DNA from 2 places in the Paenibacillus sp. J22P143 genome. Region 1 is predicted to be linked to the other one. Evidence: a T-box and tRNA genes for the amino acid it is inferred to sense, from the RefSeq annotation. Region 1 holds a T-box; the other holds one or more tRNA genes.
The links. A T-box is a leader RNA that pairs with one kind of tRNA and senses whether it is charged. The one in region 1 lies ahead of ileS (isoleucine--tRNA ligase), so its partner is inferred to be a tRNA-Ile.
Positions count from the first base shown of each region.

Region 1 (10,437 bases):
TACTTGAATCTGTACTCTTGTTAGTCCTGTTTCTTGATCAAGTAACTTTATAAGATCTTGTTTAAGGCGGTCAACATTGTTGAGGTGAACAAAGTGTAAATCGAATTTCCTAATGAATCTATCTTGTTTAAACTTTTTTTTCTTTTCATCTAAATATTTTTTTACTGTAGATTTATTAGATAGTACGACCTTGCTTATTTTAATATATGAATAATTTGAAGTATTATAAAGCTTGTCGACAGTGTTTTTCCATAGAAAACCCATGTCAACAATAGAGTAATGCTCCTCGTCTTCGTACCCCCATTTGCTTTGCCTAGAATAACTCATTCCACAAACTGGACAGGTAAATGATCCAGAAACATAATGATGTATACTACGATTACAAGAGGTAATATTTCTCTTTCCGTACTGCGAGCAAAAACGATTTACACACGGCCATGGCCCACAACCAAATGGTAAAGGATAGGAGTAGGCAACTGTATTATCTAAGAATTCGTTAAGTGATTGAGTGAGAAACAAAATGATTGAAATATAAAAAGGGATGTACTTCGCCATTTGATTAATGGTTAGAAATTCCATAAAAAAAATTCGTGAGTTAACTAATTCTCTCGTAACCCCAAGGATTGAATAAAATTCTTCTCCATGAAAAGAAATTAGATCGTATAAAAAGAGTTTTTTATTAACAGTCCCTTTAAAATTTATGTATCCTTTTAAACCAACGTATGTAAGTATTCTGTTGAGTAATTCTTCTGCATGCAGAGTTGAGGAAGGCTCAGAAAGTTTAATAAGAGAGTTATATATATTTAATATTTGTTTATGAGCTGGTACGTACTCATTGTATGATACCGGATGATGATTGCTACATTGTGGAAGTGAAATCAGCTTCTGATTCCATTTCTCTGCAAATGGTACATTACATTCGCGGCAGTTCGTTAAAAGTGAAACGTGATGAGTTGGGCAAGAGGAAAGAAAATGAAATTGATGGGTACGATGAACATATATTTCTTTATGATTTTTTTCATCTTCACCTATACAGATTGGACAATACCTGATTTTTGGACTGACTAAGTTATTAATGGAAAAATTACACCGTATAGATGGGGTGGTTAAAATTGTACTAAATTCCTTTTTTGATATAAATGGCTTAATGTAAGGGAGAAAAGTGTGATTGTTAATGAATTGTTGTTTCTCTTCACCAGAGAAACATAATCTTTGGAATAGAAATTCCAAATTCCTTGGTAGTACATCTTCATTCTGGGGCACATTTACCGAGAATAATTCTAACTTTGATTTGCGAAAATCACCATTCGTTGAGTCTCTGTGATATCTGTTGAGTAAACTCCTCAAGTCTTCATTCGGATACAAAATTGGGAAATTAATCAGAGTATCCAATCTAAGCACCTTCTTTTATTGATTCATGTATAAGAGTATTGATTTTACATGCATATAAGTATTTATTAGTGCGTTTCTGGTAATAATTATATTAAGTTTAACTAATAGTTTAGTAGAAGGAGATGCAAGAAATATGGAACAAGTGGAGTACATGCTTTGCGATGAGGCAGTTATCACAAACAAGGGATTCTTTTTTAAGGGTAACTACTATACATGTCAATCTGCCTTAAAAAAACAGTTGTTTAGTCCAGAGAACTGCGTGGATCGAAAACTTGTGGAAGTTCTTTACGAGCCACTCTCAACTGAGAGGATTTTACTTAAATTAGAAGACTGGAAGTACTTTTTTGCTTACTTATTGAAAGAGGATGATACTATGACTCGAGAGGATGTAGAGGAGTATCATAGGAAAATACAAATTTTAAAGCAGAACCAGGTAAAGGTAGAGAAAAGAAAAATTCAACGAACAATTATTGTAGCTGACAATAATAATTGCAGTTGAATTCATCAATACTGACTTATTTATATACTTTCAACACTTCACGAATAACACTTTGAAACATAAGAATTTCATTGACCTCAAGCTTACTGAGTACATTAATAATTTCACTTGTAGCTGCTTCATGCACAGATGAAATCGTGTGGAGATCATTTGATTCTGCAGACTTTAATAAATCTGAGAGATTAACAGAAAGACAATCGGCGACTTTCTCAAGATTACTCAATGAAATATTGCGTTCTCCTCGCTCTAACCCACCAATGTAGGTAAAATGAAATCCTGATTTTTCACCTAACTCTTCTTGTGAGAAACCTTTAAGCTTCCTTAGTTCACGGATAGTTTCACCTAAACGAATAAGTAAAGTTGACATTTAGTATCCCACCTTTAGTTAAAGTTTAGATAAGGGATACAAATGTAGTAATGGGTATAAAAGTATTATTTATATAGTGCAATTAAGTATTATATATGTAGTGTTAGTTACTATGCAATCATGTGTAATAATCAAATATTAAGGGAGGCGATTAATTAAAAGAATTAATTAAATTTATTGAGAAAACAATATTATATACGTTTGCGTAGTTTCATATGTTTACTTTATATATAGAATATAAAGACAACCAAGTTGACATTTATTGATTTTGATGTAAAAATGAATTAACTGAATGTTCGAATAAAATTCATTGACGAGAAAGAGTACGCTAATCCCCTTGATCCGCAGAGAGTTGGTGCATGCTGAAAGCCAACGTTCAAGACTTAGCCGAAAATCCTCTCCGAGAAGGAAAGCTGAAGTAATTGAGTAAGCTGACCCGGGTTCCTGCCGTTACAAAGGATGCGTATGATGGTACGTAGTAAGAGGTGTCGTAAGATCATGTTGTACATGATCGTTACGGAACTAGGGTGGTATCGCGAGATGAAATCTCGTCCCTTATGGGGCGGGATTTTTTTGCGTTTTCTACGTTTTCGTCAATGAATGAACTTCAAGTTGTAGTTAAAGAGAGGATGGGAAATATGAGAAAAGTTGATGTGAAAGAGAAGGCAAGGACCAGGGAACTTCGTGTTCTTGAGCAGTGGAAACAGAATGATACGTTCCGTAAATCGATAAAAAATCGCGAGGGGAAACCGAACTTTGTTTTTTACGAAGGACCTCCAACTGCGAATGGAGAGCCTCATATCGGCCACGTACTTGGGCGTGTGATCAAAGACTTCATCGGCCGTTACAAAACGATGTCCGGCTATCGTGTCGTCCGCAAAGCAGGTTGGGATACACATGGACTTCCTGTCGAGCTTGGTGTGGAGAAAAAGCTAGGAATTTCCGGCAAGCAGGAGATTGAAACCTATGGAGTTGCCGAGTTTGTGGAGAAGTGCAAAAGCAGTGTTTTCGAATATGAGAAACAGTGGCGTGAAATGACCGAAGCCATCGGATATTGGACCGATATGGAAAATCCGTATGTTACTCTGACGAACGATTATATTGAAAGTGTATGGCATATTTTATCCACGATTCATCGAAAAGGACTTCTGTATAAAGGTCATCGCGTAAGCCCGTACTGTCCTGATTGTCAGACAACACTCAGTTCTCATGAAGTTGCTCAGGGCTATGAGGATGTCAAAGATTTGAGTGCCACTGTGAAATTCACAAGTCAAATAGGACATGAACATTTCCTAGCATGGACGACAACGCCGTGGACATTGCCTGCAAACGTCGCTTTGGCTGTGAATAAAAATTTGGATTATGTCAAAGTAAAAAAGCATAATGAAGTGTATATCGTAGCAAGTAATCTAGTCGAAAAGGTTATGAAAGAAGACTACGAGATCCTAACCACGCATAAAGGTGCTGAATTCATAGGCACGCCTTATGTGGCACCATTTGGCTATGTAAGTGTGAACAAAGGACATTTCGTTGTAGACGCGGACTATGTAAGCGACACTAGCGGTACGGGGATCGTCCATATTGCTCCCGCACACGGAGAAGATGATTACCGCACCGTTCGCCAACATGAATTGGATTTCGTGAATGTCGTGAATACGGCAGGCCGATACGTGGATCAGATTACGGATTTTGCAGGACGGTTTGTGAAAGATTGTGACATCGATATTGTGAAAAACTTGTCGGAGCGTAATCTCTTGTTCGCTAAGGAACGTTACGAGCATAGCTACCCATTCTGTTGGCGCTGTAAATCGCCGCTTCTCTATTACGCGACAGAGAGCTGGTTCATCCGAACGACAGCAATTAAAGATCAATTGATAGAGAACAACAGTCAAGTTACCTGGTATCCTGCGCATCTTCGCGAGGGACGATTTGGTAGATTTCTGGAAGAACTCGTCGATTGGAATATCAGTCGGAATCGTTATTGGGGGACACCGCTGAATGTATGGGTATGCCAAGATTGCACAGCGGAATATGCGCCAGACAGCCATAAGGATCTCCGGGAGAAGTCGATTCACCCGATCGAGGAAAGCCTTGAGCTGCACAAACCCTACGTGGATGAAGTGAAGCTTCGCTGCACTTGCGACGGTATCATGGATCGAACGTCGGAAGTGATTGACGTCTGGTTCGATAGCGGCTCCATGCCATTCGCCCAGTATCATCAGCCATTTGAGCATACGGAGCAATTCCAGGAGCAGTATCCTGCCGACATGATCTGTGAGGGGATTGATCAAACGAGAGGTTGGTTTTTCAGCTTATTGGCTGTCTCCACACTCTATAACGGGAAAGCTCCGTACAAAGCTGTCCTCTCAACAGGTCATGTACTCGATGAGAAAGGTCAAAAAATGTCCAAGAGCAAGGGCAACGGAATTGATCCATGGGAAATCATCAACGAATTTGGAACGGATTCTTTCCGGTGGGCTTTGTTAGCTGACAGCGCACCTTGGAATAGTAAACGCTTCTCCAAGCAAATCGTAGCCGAGGCAAAATCCAAAGTCATAGATACGATTCATAACACCCATGCTTTCTATGCGTTGTATGCGACACTTGATAAGTATATGCCAGAGGAACATCCGCGGCAGTTCTCTATGAATGTACTGGACCGATGGATCGTGTCGCGATTGAACAGCACGTTGCAGGGGGTTGTGAAGGGGCTGGAGATCAATGATTTCTTAAACCCAGCGAAGCAAATCGAAGCGTTCGTCGATGAACTAAGTAACTGGTACATCCGACGTTCGCGGGATCGCTTTTGGGGGAGCGAGTTAACTGTGGATAAATTATCAGCCTATCAAACTTTGCGCGACGTTTTGCTGACCCTTGCACGAATGATAGCACCATATGCGCCGTTTCTTGCAGATGATTTATACGATAATTTGGGTGGTATGAACAGTGTTCACCTAACCGATTATCCTACGGTGAATGAGTCTATATACGATGTATCGCTTGAAAATGATATGGAAGCTGTGAGACAAATCGTTGAGTTGGCTCGTAACATCCGGAATGAAACGGGAATCAAGACTCGGATGCCGCTGTCTGAAATGCTCATTTCGCTTGAGTGTGAATACAACCTAGACCAATTTGAAGCTATCATCAAGGATGAGATCAATGTCAAAGAAATCCACGTTGTACAGAGTGATGCCGGTTTCGTACGCTTCCTTTTCAAATTAAACTTGAAGACAGCAGGTAAAAAGTATGGGAAGCTCGTGGGACCCGTGCAAACGTATTTGAAACAGTTATCCGCTGCACAAACAAAAGAAGCCATCGATAATGGCTATCTGGATGTTATGGTGGAGGGGGAATCTGTGCATATCTTACTTGACGATTTACTTGTAGAAAAACAAGCGAATGAAGGTTTTGCATCAGCAACGGGTTACCAAATGACAGTTGCCTTAAATACTATAATTACCGAAGAATTAGAACAGGAAGGTATAGTTCGGGAGGTTATACGTACCATTCAGGACTATCGTAAGAAGCTAGGGCTCCCCATCGAAAAACGCATTAATCTCGTCCTCGATGTGGATGAGAAGTTGAAAACAGCATTATTACGGTTTGAGCATCTATTGCAGGAAAACGTACTACTAACCCAAGTTAGATATGCAAAAGAAACCGAAATGGATTCTGTTTCGTGTGGGGAAAATAACTTTGGCTTGCTGATTGAGTAATTTATAGCAAAATAATCAAACTGGCTGCCTGCATACTGGGGCAGCTGTTAAAGTTACGGGCAATAAGGTTGAATATGATAAAAGTTGCTTAATCGGGAAAATTATTGAAGAATTGATCCATTTTTTACAGGAGGAAAATTATGAGAAAGACTGGATTGTGTCTTTTGGTAATGTTTTGTCTAACCTTTTTGAATCCATTTTTGCCACAGTTAAGAGCGAAAATGTCCATTTTCTCGCCACAGCAAATGATTGATATGTCAGATTGCGTTGTGTTGGGTAAAATTGAAAAAGAGCTTATTTCTATAAAACAAAACGCTGAATATACAGCGATACACACCGAAGTAACTATTTCACTTGAATCCGTTCTGAAAGGCGATATTTCACAAAAGGAAATTGTATTACAGTACGATTCTCGAACAGATAGAATGCGTACAGATGGTGTAGACTTTGATTTTCCTAAAAAAGGAACGAAGGTTATGCTTTTGTTAAAGCAAGGAAGAAGCGGAATAGCACTTACGTATGCAAACAGTATTTGTTTAATCAATAAAAATATAGTTTCGTTGTATAAAGGTACTGAATTTGTGGGTAATTGGAAAATTACAGATTATAAGAACACCTACCAAACCTTTTACGACAAAGCTCTTTTGACTTACTAAACGCTAACGAAAACTAATAGTTCAAAGCCAACACCGATTGAATTTCTGGAATAGTAACCAGACGTTTTGACATCTTGGTGTGGGGGAATAGAGGAAAAGTACCATTTTCCATGTTCATCCAATATGGGCGCATTCTCCAACGATTCCCGTGGAGGTTCACCCTCCGACCAGAACCATCCCTTTGCAACATTGCAACTCCTTGATGAGCTGCCTGATCGTTTGCTTCGTGCTTCGGTTTTCGGGAATCGACAGCACCAGTTCAATCCCGAATCGACTGCTATCCGAATCGAAATCCTGCTCCCGACTCGAGTGCCCACCCGCATGTCCGAAAGCATCGGACAAAATGATTAAGCCCTTAGGGAAAGCATCCCAAGGGCTTTTTTGTGCTTAAAAGTTTGGTTATGATTATTAAATAATTCCTAATTATCTTCAAGTAAAATATAGGCTTCCATTCCTTTATCAAACACAATTATCTGCCTAGCATCATTATACACCATGTCATTAATTTCAAGATGACTCAGCGTTTTCTCCTCGCCGGTTACCTTTTGCTTTACTTTGTATTCCATGACCTCAACCCCTAAACAATAAATTCCTCGAAGACAGGCAACCGCATTAAACCTGATTTATACCAGTCCCGGTACTTCACCTTACAACGTACTAATGGTTTAACAAATACGTGATCTTTGCTCTCACCACTTTTGTATGCTTGGAATACTGGCCACATGGATTGGCGGGCTGACTGGGTTATTCCCAACTCCAAAGCACCGATTGGTCTAATTTTGTCGCCATCTGGATAACCAAGTAGCCAGGAATGTTCCTTCTTGCTATATCCAGTTATATAGACTTCTGCTTTTTGATAATTAATTACCTTTTGCCATGACCACGAGCGAATTGAGCGCGATAATCGTAAATCCGTTTCATACTTCGAAGCCTTCTTTTTTATCACGATTCCTTCAAGCCCATGCTGACATACGATATTAAAGAAATCTTGTGTGCTTCCCTGTATTGGTCGTACAATTCTGTAGTTTTCATTTTCCTGCACAGCCTCTTCAAGAAGCTGCTTTCGTTGTTCTAACGGCATACTAGTTACATCTACGCCGCGGTGGTACAAGATATCAAACGCCATAAATACGATTGGCTTTCTATTCTTGCTGGATCGGAATCCTGTGTTACACGCTTCGAAATCGGCTCGACCTTTTTCATCAAGTACTACAATCTCGCCATCTAGGATGGTTCCTTTCGGAATAGGCGGGTTGTGCAGCTCTGGATATTTAGCTGTTGCATTTGTGTTTTTTGTATATAGATTTAGTTCATCCAAATTAGAAACGATCAACCTTATGCCATCCCACTTGAGTTCGGCAAAAGTGGAAGAGTCATCAAATGCCAGATTGTTTTTACTGTATTGTAGAAGCATTGGAGGAATAAACATTTTCTTCATCACCCATAATAATGGTACACCTTAGAGCAGTCTGTGACTAATGGAATTTGAAGGAATTAAGGAGCCTTGTTAAATGAAAAAAATAGTAATCCCCAGTTCATTTGTTTGTTTGAGCATTGCAACTGCTATCTCATTTCCAGTTTACTTCGCTCTTAAAGGAAGATGAACCACATGGATGAAGAAGTCCAGAGTCATGAGCTCCGGGCTTCAATTAAATAGGCTTTGGCAGCCATGTATATAACCTGGCATAGCTTAATACAGGCTGACCGCAAATGACATAATCGGGAGCTTGTTGATGTAACTAGTCTATGATCGATGAATAACCTATATAGATAGCAAATCCCTGATTGGCCATAAATGGCCAATGGGGATCTTTTTTATTTTTAGTACTTACATAGCGAATGCGTGTTCGTTATATAATAAATTATACGAACATATGTATTGTGATGGTGGTGAGAAGATGAGTGTTATATCAAGAGTTGAGAATGCGGAGGATGTTCAAATTATTAAAGAGTATACGTTATTACTCATTTTGCTCGATATGTTAACCAGGGACATGGAGGAGCTGAAGATATATAAAGATAAAATCGTATATAACCATGTTCTCTTTTATTTGAAAGAAGTGGAGAGCGATATTTACCCCCAAATACAAATTATTAAGAACAGTATGAAGAAGAGAGATATCAAAGTGCTCAGCACAACCACGAATGCAGTCGGTATTAACATAGAATACAAAGTCCGAGGTTATATCTATTATTTCACGATGTTACGAAGCTTAGTTAAAGCAGAACTAATGACTACGCTGATGAACATGCGGAGGCGAGTTTAGATGAGTAAAAAATGCGAAAGGACAATTTTCCTATCGGATTGTCAGTCATTCTATGCAAGCGTTGAAAAGGCTACTCATCCTGGCCTTGATAATTTACCTGTTGTTGTAGCTGGGGATCCGACCAGGAGATCAGGAATCATTTTGGCGGCATGTCCTATCGCAAAAAGCTTTGGTATTACTACAGCCCAGCGTCTTGGTGAAGCCTTACAACTTTGCCCAAATGCTATTGTAATGCGTCCGCACATGCAGCGCTATATTGACGTATCGCTTGCGATAACAGGTATATACGAAAAATATACTGATCTCGTAGAGATATTTTCAATCGATGAGCAGTTCTTGGATGTGACTGGTTCACTCAATCATTTCGGTTGTACGCCATATGAACTGGCAGTAATGATTCAACAAAAAGTTGCTGCATCCATGAACGTTCGAATTCGAGTAGGAATTGGACCGACTAAAATACTTGCAAAGCAGGCAACTGATAATTTCGCAAAGAAAAATCCGAGTGGAATATTTACGCTTGGCAAGGATGACGTTGAGCGATTCCTTTGGCCGTTATCCATCGATAAGATGTACGGAGTTGGTTCACGAATGACACGCCACTTTGTCGCTCTTGGTATGACAACTATAGGTCATGTGGCTAAAACCCCACTAGCAACGCTAAAACAGAAATTTCGTGCACGTTTCGGAAAGCAATCGGATATTCAAGCGGAAGTAATGTGGAGAACGGCAAACGGATTAGACGATAGTCCTGTTACACCTGGAACATTTGATATCGAACCAAAGTCAATTGGCCACGCTATGACGCTACCTCGCGATTATTTGACGGTTGAGGAGGTTGACATAGTACTGTTGGAGTTAACGGAAGAAGTGTGCCGCGATGCTAGGTCGAAGGGATTTACAAGCGGGACAGTCCACGTTTTCTGTATGTGTTCGCCATATGACTCTCCAACAGGCTTTAGTCAACAACGAAAGATGCCACTAAATACAAATCATACGTTGAAAATTTACAACTCTGTGCGTGAAATATTTCGCCGCAATTGGAACGGATTACCTGTAAGGAAAGTAGGCGTTACACTGGGAACACTTGCAGAGGAAGAAGTTACTCAACTTGATCTTTTCGAAGATGTGACGAAATTACGTGAGCTTGATCGCGTAGTGGATGGAATAAAGGACCGTTTTGGTAATACAGCAATCATTCGTGCTTCGAGTCTAATGAAAGCAGGATTGGCAACGGACAGGGCCGGTAAAATTGGGGGGCATTATAGATGAGCAAGAAACTAGAAATGAACGGTCTATGGGAATCAAGTCGGATGATGCTTCCTTTATCTACGGAAATTTGAACATAATAACATTTGAGCATAAATATTAAAAAAAGCCAAGCTATTTCGGCTTTTTTTAATTTCCAGCAATCTTATATTGTTCATAAATGCCCCCTTTATTAATATGGAAATTAGCTACATATCCAATGAATGATTTTAAGCAATATGTTGTGCATAATTAGGAGTTGAACTATGGAAGTCACTCTATCATTTAG
Region 1 covers NZ_JCAUAQ010000021.1:3,666-14,102, reverse strand. Annotated here, with positions in the region: gene AC58PQ_RS22430 (TnsD family Tn7-like transposition protein) at 1-1,392, opposite strand, end outside; gene AC58PQ_RS22425 (hypothetical protein) at 1,526-1,891, shown strand; gene AC58PQ_RS22420 (helix-turn-helix domain-containing protein) at 1,908-2,258, opposite strand; T-box leader at 2,560-2,817, shown strand; gene ileS (isoleucine--tRNA ligase) at 2,897-5,977, shown strand; gene AC58PQ_RS22410 (hypothetical protein) at 6,118-6,633, shown strand; gene AC58PQ_RS22405 (hypothetical protein) at 6,790-6,975, opposite strand; gene AC58PQ_RS22400 (hypothetical protein) at 7,053-7,199, opposite strand; gene AC58PQ_RS22395 (ATP-dependent DNA ligase) at 7,211-8,071, opposite strand; gene AC58PQ_RS22390 (YhjD family protein) at 8,532-8,900, shown strand; gene AC58PQ_RS22385 (DNA polymerase IV) at 8,901-10,172, shown strand.

Region 2 (10,437 bases), on a different contig from region 1:
ATATGCTTGAAACAATTAACTTCTCCTCACGTGCAATGCCAATTCATGTCTAAGGGATGGTGCCAAACTTGAGTACATTAACACGCACAGATGTTACTGGACGCATTATGGTCGCCTTGGATTACGCGAACGCAGAAGGTGCTGAAGAGCTGCTTAAGCAGCTCGAAGGCATCCCCTGTTATGTAAAGGTAGGAATGCAGCTGTTTTATGCTGCAGGTCCTACCTTTGTCGCGAGTCTGAAGGATCGCGGCTATAAGGTTTTCCTCGATGTGAAAATGCATGACATTCCGAACACGGTCAAGTGCGGCGCGGAGAGCGTGACGCGCCTTGGGGTTGATGTGTTCAATGTGCATGCTGCCGGAGGCAAGCACATGATGGAAGCCGCCTTGGAGGGTATCGACAAGGGGCTGGCTTTAGGGGCAGCACGCCCGATCGTGATCGGCGTGACGCAGTTGACCAGCACCTCGCAGCAGGTGCTGAATGACGAGATCGGCCTGGCCGGTACGACCGAGCAGGCCGTCATTCGGTACGCCCGCTTGGCGCAAGCCGCGGGGCTTAACGGAGTCGTTGCGTCACCGCTTGAGGTGACGGCGATTAAGGCGGCGTGCGGTGACGGCTTCGTCACCGTGACGCCAGGCATCCGCCCGGCGGGGGCCGACGTGGGCGACCAGTCGCGCATCATGACGCCGGCTGAGGCGTTCGCGCAGGGGACGGACTACGTCGTGATCGGGCGTCCGATCACAGGCGCAGCGGACCCAAGAGCAGCGATTGAAGCGATTATCGATTCAATCGTGTAGTTTTCAAGGGCTGTCCGATCTAACTTTGAAAGGAACGGTGAGGTATGAGTAAGCTAGAAACAATCGCGCAGCATATTGCAGCGTCGTTATTAGATATTGAAGCGGTGGCTCTTCGTCCGCAACAACCTTTTACATGGACATCGGGACTGAAATCTCCCATCTATTGCGATAATCGTTTGACGATGTCACACCCTGCGATCCGTGATGCGATTGCCGATGGTTTCGTCGCATTGATCAAGGAGAAATTCCCTGAAGCTGAGGTTGTTGCAGGAACAGCTACTGCTGGCATTCCGCATGCAGCTTGGGTAGCTCAAAAACTAGGTTTGCCGATGATCTACATTCGCGATAAAGCGAAAGGGCATGGCAAAGAGAACCTGATTGAAGGTTCTGTGAAGCCAGGTCAAAAAGTTATCGTCATCGAAGATTTGATTTCCACGGGTGGAAGCTCGCTGAAAGCGGCGGTTGCCGTGAAAGATGCGGGCGCTGTAGCACTAGGTGTACTAGCGATTTTCTCCTATCAACTGGATAAAGCAACGGATGCGTTCGCGGCGGCAGACATGCCTTTACACACACTCTCTAACTATTCGACCTTGCTGGAGGTTGCATTGGAAAAAGGGAAGATCCAGCAGGCTGATATGGAACTTCTGCGTTCATGGGGAGTCAATCCTTCTGCATACGGCGTATAATTTGTTGCCAGATTGGCGAGAATTGACGAAATGTGTAGGATTCCTCTATACTAAAAGAGTGCAAGCTGTCGGCATTCAGTTGTTAAGCAAAACGAGCGACATGCAGGCAAGCTTAGCTACTACATTAATACAAGATTTCGCGAAGAACCAAGCGAAGGTTACCGCTCCAGCGGCGCCGCATTTGGGAGCTAATCTTGACATTCGCGTTTAATCAGAAGAAGCTCTACCTTTTTGCAAAGGTGAGCTTCTTTTTTTTGTTCAATTTGATGGAGGCTGCTTAGTCAACAAGTGAATGAACGCTTGGAGGGGCTGGGACATCCACTTTTTCGGATGAAGCACGAGCTGTAAGTCCATAGATAGCTGCGTATGCGTAAATGGGAGCTGTACGAGCTTGCCTTGGGCAAGTTCACTAGCTACCGTGATCCGTGGCAACAAGGCGATCCCTAACCCGCTCATAACACAATGTTTAATCGTTTCTACATTGCCTAACTCGAAGCCGATTTGCAGGGCGACCGCATTATCTTTCAGCAGCCTTTCAAACTTCCCTCGATAGATACAGCCTTCCTCCGTGACGATAAATTCCGTGTTCCCGAGGTCGGCAAGTTGAATATGCGATTGCTGCGCTAAAGGGTGCCCCAGTGGAGCAATGAAAACGAGCTGTTCTTCTCTTACACTTGTACATGCGAGTGTAGGATCTGCTGGATATTGATCTAAAAGGAGTCCAATATCATAATCCCCTTCTTTTACCTTGGTGAGGATTGAGACTTCGCTGTCAGGGAAAAGTTGGATATTTAGTCCGGGATAAAGTTGCTTTAATTCATGGAGAAAAGGAGGTAAATAGTAGGCTGCCAGTGAGTTAATGGTCCCGATTATTAAAGTTCCGCTCACTTGATTCGCTATCATTTCTTTGGATTGATCAAAAATCTCCAACATTTGCTGCGTTAGCACGAGTAAGCTTTCTCCTGGTAGCGTGAGGCGTAACTGTCGCCCATATCGTTCAATTAAGGGGACACCATATTCACGTTCTAGCTTTTGAATTTGCATAGTTATGCTTGATTGCGCATAGCCCAATTCTTCTGCAGCACGTGTGAAGCTTTTCCTGCGGGCAACTTCCCGAAAGGTGCGGAAATACGTCAGATCCATGTAAGGCCTCGCTTTATTATCAATATTTTTGATGAGTTCTATCATTTATTATAGCTAACTGTGATGGAGACTTCCATGCTAAAGTAAATGTACAAATAAACGAGGCAGGGAGATGGTTATTTTGCTAAAAGTAAAAGACCTACAGGGGATTTATGTACCCATCATCACTCCTTTTGATGAAGAACATGAAGTGGATGCAGCATCCTTTTACAATCAAGCTTATAATTTGTTTCAAGATGAAATAGATGGATTAGTTGTCAATGGGACAACAGGGGAATCACCTACGATTACGAAAGACGAGCTTGGTGTACTGTTCGCTACAGCTCAAGCAGCTCGTAACGCAGCTCATGTTCAGTTGCCTCTTATCGTAGGAACAGGAACGAATGATACATTATCAACGGTTAGAAAAACAGAGGAAGCTGGCAAACTAGGAGCAGAGGCAGCGTTAGTTGTTGTTCCTTATTACAATAAGCCAAGTCAGCAGGGGATCATTGCGCATTTTCGTCGGGTAGCAAGAGTTGGCTTGCCGGTGATATTGTATGATGTTCCGCATCGCACAGGTGTGACGTTAGAGCTAGATACGGTGCGTACCATTCTCGACATGGATGGAGTCATTGGCATGAAAGATAGTACGCCTAACATTGGGCTGGTCACAGAGCTGACGAGAGTGGGCTCTAAACCTGTTCTCTGCGGTGAAGACACGTTACTGTATGCAGCGCTGCAAGCAGGTGCCAAAGGTGTGATGAGTGCTTCAGCGAATGTGGAGACGGAGCGATTTGTTTCATTTATCCGAAGTTATGCACAGGGGGCCTATGAGGAGAGCCGGGAACAATTCGAGGAGTTGCTTCCTCTGATTCGTCTGCTTTTCCAAGAGCCTAATCCAGCTCCGATCAAATGGCTGCTGCACCAACAAGGCATCATTGACTCAGGTGCATTACGGTTACCACTTTTACCTGTGACAGAGGGCTTACAAAAGAGATTAGCTGCCTATTCATAAATGCAAGGAGTTGCTACGCGAAATGGAAAGAACGAGAGTATTTACGGGTTCACCATGGGAACCTGTGGTTGGTTACTGCCGAGCCATACGTGTCGGGGACCGGATTGAGGTTGCAGGTACAACCGCGATGAAGGATGGCGAGGTAGTTGGTGTAGGCAATGCCTATGAGCAAGCACGATTCATTCTTCAAACGATTGAACAGGCGCTTCAAGAGCTTGGTGCACAGCTATCCGATGTGATTCGAACTCGAATGTTCGTGACGGATATTTCGTTGTGGGAAGAGTTCGGTCGGGCGCATGGGGAGTATTTCCGAGATGTGCAGCCTGTGGCGACGATGGTTGAAGTGAAGGCTCTGATTGACCCGCAATTACTGATTGAGATTGAGGTGGAGGCGGTTGTGGCGCAGCGTGAGTTGTAAGTGGTGAAGGGATAGAAGGATAATCAGTGACTATGATAAATTTAAATGGAATTTCGTTTTTTACAGTTAAGTGAAGTTCACTCACATCCACCAGTTAGTCCGCGATTACCTCAGTTCATGAACTAAAAGCGCTACATCCCCAATCACAGCGATGTCAATATTGCTGGCTGAAGAGGAGTAGCGCTTTTTACTTTTGATTTAGCAAGTGAAGAAGTCCACTAACCCACGCGTTTACCTAAAATAATCAAATCACGCTCAACGCCGTCTAACTCGGCGACCCCGGGCAAATGCGCCCAATTGGTGAAGCCAAATTTGCGGAAAAGCTGCAGACTCGGCTCGTTGTGCCCGAAAATAAAGCCTAACAACGATTTCAGTCCAAGCTTGGGACTTGCTTCAAGCGCTTGTTCCATCAAGAATCGACCGATGCCTTGGCCACGATAGGCTTCATCCACATAGATACTGACTTCCGCAGTTGCGTTATAGGCAGGTCGCCCATAAAAGGACTGGAAGCTCAGCCAACCACAAATGCCGCTCTCATTTTCAAGCACCCATAAAGGGCGGAAATCGGTGGAATGCTCATGAAACCAGCGCTCGCGGCTGGCTGTTGTGACTGGCTCTGTGTCTGCTGTAACCATGCGTCCTGCGATCGTTGAGTTGTAGATGCGTACGATTTCAGCTAAATCTTCCAATTGCGCATCGCGGATATGTAATTGCTTCCCCATTGAAGTTACTCCTTTTGCTCTAGCTTAGTTAGTAGTAGTGTTACTCTCAGACAGCGCAGCAAGCTTCAACCAGTATCGGCTGATCGTCTCCGTACCATTGTCCCAATTCATCAAATGGAAATGCTCATTCGGTGCATGAAGATTCTCACCAGGCAATCCAAACCCCATAAGGACAACAGGCGCTTCCAATACGCGTCCTAAAACCTCAACAATCGGAATAGACCCACCACTACGCGTGTAAACCGGCCATTCACCAAAGGTTTCCTCGTAAGCTTCTGCTGCAGCTACCATAACAGGTTCATCTATCGGTGTGATGAAAGGGTTGCCGCGCAATTGACGGTCCAACGAAATGGTCACGCCTGGAAGAACTTGTGCATGAATATGGGCTTCGACCAAATCCATGATTTCCTCAGGTACCTGCGCAGCGACTAGGCGGCATGCGATTTTAGCCGTAGCACGATTCGGAATGATCGGTTTGATCCCCTCACCCTGGAAGCCGCCGCTAACGGATGTGATTTCAAGTGTAGGCCTAGAAGTCGTCTGCTCGTAGAAGGAGAAGCCTTTCTCTCCATAAAGATCGGTAACATTTAAATTCGTGCGAACCTTGTTCTCATCGGGTTCCACTTGCTTGAATGCTTCGCGTTCTTTGCCCGAAAGTTCAATGACACGGTCATAAAAGCCTCTAACAGCTACACGACCGTCCTCATCATGGAAGGAGCTTAGCAGCTTGGATAAAGCGTGAATCGGATTCTGAACCGCACCGCCGAAAAGGCCCGAATGCAGGTCACTATTGGCACCATCGATGGTGATTTCGAATCCTGCTAAGCCGCGAAGCCCATACATAAGCGCTGGCTTGCCAGGACCGTGCATTTGCGTATCGGATAACACGATGGAATCAGCTTGCAATTTAGCGGCATGAGCTTCAACAAATGCAGGGAGGTTCTTACTCGCAATTTCTTCCTCTCCTTCAATGCAGAATTTCACGTTAACCGGAAGCCTCCCATGTGTTTGTAGAAAAGCTTCAACAACCTTCACATAAAGCAGGAGCTGGCCTTTGTCATCTGTACTTCCACGTCCGAACAGCTTATTATCACGGATGATCGGCTCAAAAGGAGGCGTTTCCCACAGCTCTAATGGTTCTGCAGGCTGCACATCATAATGACCATAAATCAGAACCGTCGGTTTGCCTGGCGCGTGTAGCCAATCTGCATAAACCACGGGATGCCCATTTGTTGGCATAATTTCGATGTTTTCAAGTCCGGCCTTTTTCAAAGACTGAGCAGTCCACTCGGCACATCTCAGCATATCCGGCTGGTGCTGAGCTACGGCACTAATGCTTGGTATCCGCAAAAACGCCAAGAGTTCCTCTATGTGTTCAACCTTATGTGTTTGTAAGTAGCTTTTGATCGTTTCAATCATGGCTGTAATCTCCTTTTTCTGCTGCCAATTAGTCTACATCACTTAACTTCCCCAAAAGCAGGGAAATTCCTGCTATTCATTTAAACCGTCACAATTTTATTGTCATGTGGTCAAAAAATGTAGTCACTCCGTTAAGAAGCAACGCAGAGTGTTGGGTTACTAATAAGAGAACCTTAATATGGATAAGCTAAAGGTAACGATCTGAATATAATGGAGTGATGAACATGAACTGGATTTATTGGGCGAAATTGTACGATTCAAAGTTTCAAGCTGGTTGTTTAGCCAAGCGAATGGAAGAAGATTGGTGGATCTATGGGTATGAGTGCCCGCAGGAAGTTGAAGTTTATAAGTCGAAAAAGGGTCGTTTCGGCGTGCGGTATAACACGTAATTGAATGGACAATGCATAAAATTAACGCTTGACTAATCCATCACCGTTAGTGTATATTTATTTTTGTCGCTGTTGAGCGGCACTCATGACGCGGGGTGGAGCAGCTCGGTAGCTCGTCGGGCTCATAACCCGAAGGCCGCAGGTTCAAATCCTGCCCCCGCAACCAAGTTTCATTAGGGCCTATAGCTCAGTTGGTTAGAGCGGTCGGCTCATAACCGATTGGTCGGGGGTTCGAGTCCCTCTGGGCCCATAGCACGAAAACCCTTTGTAAAAGGGTTTTTATTTATTTTTGGGGGATGAAAGAAACCTCGAAATTAGTTGAAAATGCAGTAGAATTCTTTGTCTGGAATCCAAGCATTTCGTATAGATAAATATTTTATCCCAACTCAGAAAATATTTTGGCAATAATATGTAAGCGCTATCTTGACAGCGGTTACATAGAGATGCTAAGCTTGCAATGTGAAGTAACTCAAGGAAGGAACCTTACTTAATGTCACTGCTTCATAAGATTGGGAACAATCCGATAATTGCCGCTGTTCGAAAGGTTGAAGATGTTGAAAGTGCACTTGATAGCCGAGTAGAGAATCTATTCTTCATGGGTGGAAATGTGAAAGAAATCATCCATGCCGTAAGGCTTACGAAGGAAAGTAAGAAAAGTGCTTTTATTCATTTAGATTTAATTCGAGGTTTATCGAGCACGGATAAGGAAAGTGTGGATTTCATCTCCGATTACGTCGGTGCAGATGGAATTGTGACAACTAAAAGTCACTTGATTAAGGAAGCGAAACGGGTCGGCTTATTCGGAATTCTTCACCTGTTTATACTAGACTCATCTGCATTGATGAACGGGTTGAATGTTTCTCAAAACGTACGGCCAGATGGTGTCGAGCTTATGCCAGGTGTTATCTCGAAGATTATCCATACTTTTTCCGAGACACTTACCGACATTCCTGTAATTGCAAGTGGATTAATTGATTCGAAGGAAGAAGTTAAGGAAAGCCTGAATGCGGGTGCGACTTGCCTGTCTGTAAGTGATAAAGCTTTTTGGAATCTTTCTTTTGAAGATCTATTTTAAAACAAATATAATTTCATAATATCTAGTTTGGAGTGAAGGACGAGAGAAAGCTCTAAACAATGAACTAAGAACTTAGGTTCTTTAGGTTTATTGTTTATGCGGCTTTCTTTTTTCTATATATTGATACATTCAAAGGTCACGAATGGGGAGGAACATCCAAATGTAATAGAAAGTACTTATCTTCGAAATCAATGAGTACTTGGCAATTAAGGGAGTATAAGCAAAAGCTCTGAAGAATGGAAACCATATGACTAGTAGAAAGGTTCTGATAAACATATGCAAACATTAGATTATAAGTTTCTCAGGATGGCGGATGTATATTTTTTTGACCTTGATGGCTGCGTTTATCATACGGATCGTCCAGCTTCCGGTGCAAAGGAATTGTTAGAGCAGCTCCGTTGCGATGGAAAGAGAGTGGGATTTATTACTAATAACTCTCGGGAAATGGCTTTTGATATAGCGGAGAAATTGTTGAAGATGGGATTTGAAATTAAACCGGAGGAGATTATAACCGCAACGGATGTTACGGGTTACTACCTAAAAGAACGATACGGTATTCAAACCGTGAAGGTAGTCGGATCGAATGGTCTGGCGCGTTCAATCGAACAATGGGGACATAGGGTTGTTGACATTGCCTCTTCAGATGATGTGGATGTCATTGTAATTGGAAGAGATATTGAATTTACATTCGATAAGCTCCAACAGATTGTAGAATTCGAAGGTATGGGTGCTCGTGTGTTGGCGGTAAACCCCGATTATTTTCATCCCGGTCAGATGGGGAGGAGAGTACCTGAAACGGGGGCTTTAGCCGCTGCTGTCGAGGTAATCATAGATAAGCGTCTGGAGTATGTGGGTAAGCCATCCACGAATATGTTTGATTTTGGAATGCGTCTTTATGGGGTTGAGTCACATCAATGCATCATGGTAGGAGATAACTTGTACACAGATATTGCTGGTGGTAGTCAAGCCGGTATGAGGACCATTTGGATTCGAGGGGCAGGTATGAATCAAACTCTATCTGACAGCGACCTAACCACTCCAAGGCCTAATATGATCGTTGATTCGATGGATGAATTTTTAAATCTTTATAAAAACACGCAATAGTTTTTGATGATTTCAGTTTGGGGGGAGCGAGATTGAAATACCTAAAGTTCAATAAGGTGGTACTTAGTGAAATGGCTAAGGATTATCAATTATATCTTCTCGTATCAATTCCATTATTATATCTGCTCATTTTTAAGTATATACCCATGTATGGTTCTATCATCGCCTTCAAGGATTTTGTTGCATTCAAAGGAATTTGGGGCAGTCCCTGGGTCGGATTGAAGCATTTCGAGCGTTTCTGGAATTCATATGAATTCTGGGCTGTTATGAAAAACACAGTATCGCTTAGTCTGTATGCACTTATTGCCGGATTTTTTCTTCCAATTATATTTGCTTTGAACTTGAATTATATTCAAAATGTATTATTTAAGAAAACCGTTCAGATGGTTAGTTATGCACCGTATTTCATTTCAATGGTAGTAATGGTTGGAATTATCATCCAATTTATGTCTCCTCATACTGGGATTGTTAATAATTTGATGCAGATGTTCGGCATGCAGAAACTTGATTTTATGGGGAACCCGAATTATTTTCAGTCCATCTATGTATGGTCAGGGGTTTGGCAGAATATGGGCTTCGCTTGCATCATTTATCTGGCAGCGCTTTCCGGAATAGATCCGCACCTACATGAGTCAGCAGTTGTCGACGGAGCATCTAAATTACAGCGAATATGGAACATCGATATTCCTGGTATCCTGCCCATTGTTATCATCATGCTGATTTTGAATACTGGGCATTTACTTGATCTTGGTTTCGAGAAAGTCATTTTGATGCAAAATCCTCTCAATTTAGATAAATCAGAGGTCATTGATACGTATGTGTATAAAGTGGGTTTGACTTCGAAAATTCCTAATTATTCTTACGCGTCAGCAGTAGGACTTTTCAAAAATCTTCTAAACATGCTATTGCTGCTGATCGTGAATCATACGGCGAGAAAATTGAAGCAAACCAGTCTATGGTAAGGGGAGATCAAAATGGAACAGGGTGTTTATAAGGACACAAAAGGAGACAAAATCTTTACGATAGTGAATTACACCGTTGTAATTCTATTTTTTCTTACGGTATTGTATCCGGTTATATACATTCTTAGCGCTTCCTTTAGTTCTCCGGCTGCGGTGCTTTCAGGAAAGGTTTGGCTTTGGCCGGTAGATATAGGGCTGGAAGGATATAAAGCCGTATTTAATTCCAATTCGATTCTGATCGGATTTCGTAATTCTTTTTTCTATACGATTGTGGGTACCCTCATTAATTTAATTATAACTGTTATGGCGGCATATCCATTGTCCAGAAACAAATTTCATGGAAAAAATTTCATTATGTTTCTGTTTGTATTCACGATGCTGATTTCTGGCGGACTCATTCCGACTTACCTGCTACTCAAAGATATTGATATACTCAATACACCATGGGCCATGCTGCTTCCAGGTGCTCTCTCCGTGTGGAACATGATTGTTATGCGTACTTATTTCCAAATGACCATACCACACGAAATGTTGGAAGCTTCCCAGATGGATGGTTGTGGAGATATTCGATTTTTAATTAGGATTGTACTACCGTTATCATTTCCTGTATTGGCAGCTATAGGTTTGTTTTATGCGGTAGGTCATTGGAATCAATATTTTAACGCACTTATTTATTTAAATAAGAGCTCACTATACCCGCTGCAAATCGTATTGCGTGATATTTT
Region 2 covers NZ_JCAUAQ010000004.1:134,155-144,591, reverse strand. Annotated here, with positions in the region: gene carB (carbamoyl-phosphate synthase large subunit) at 1-53, shown strand, start outside; gene pyrF (orotidine-5'-phosphate decarboxylase) at 108-797, shown strand; gene pyrE (orotate phosphoribosyltransferase) at 842-1,483, shown strand; gene AC58PQ_RS09840 (YjfB family protein) at 1,488-1,694, shown strand; gene AC58PQ_RS09835 (LysR family transcriptional regulator) at 1,742-2,626, opposite strand; gene dapA (4-hydroxy-tetrahydrodipicolinate synthase) at 2,748-3,623, shown strand; gene AC58PQ_RS09825 (RidA family protein) at 3,646-4,041, shown strand; gene AC58PQ_RS09820 (GNAT family N-acetyltransferase) at 4,260-4,763, opposite strand; gene AC58PQ_RS09815 (dipeptidase) at 4,788-6,182, opposite strand; gene AC58PQ_RS09810 (hypothetical protein) at 6,407-6,571, shown strand; tRNA gene AC58PQ_RS09805 (tRNA-Met) at 6,661-6,737, shown strand; tRNA gene AC58PQ_RS09800 (tRNA-Ile) at 6,748-6,821, shown strand; gene AC58PQ_RS09795 (glycerol-3-phosphate responsive antiterminator) at 7,062-7,646, shown strand; gene AC58PQ_RS09790 (HAD-IIA family hydrolase) at 7,923-8,750, shown strand; gene AC58PQ_RS09785 (ABC transporter permease) at 8,783-9,712, shown strand; gene AC58PQ_RS09780 (carbohydrate ABC transporter permease) at 9,725-10,437, shown strand, end outside.
Region 2: it has a tRNA-Ile gene. The T-box ahead of ileS (isoleucine--tRNA ligase) is inferred to sense a tRNA for this amino acid. The anticodon was not compared.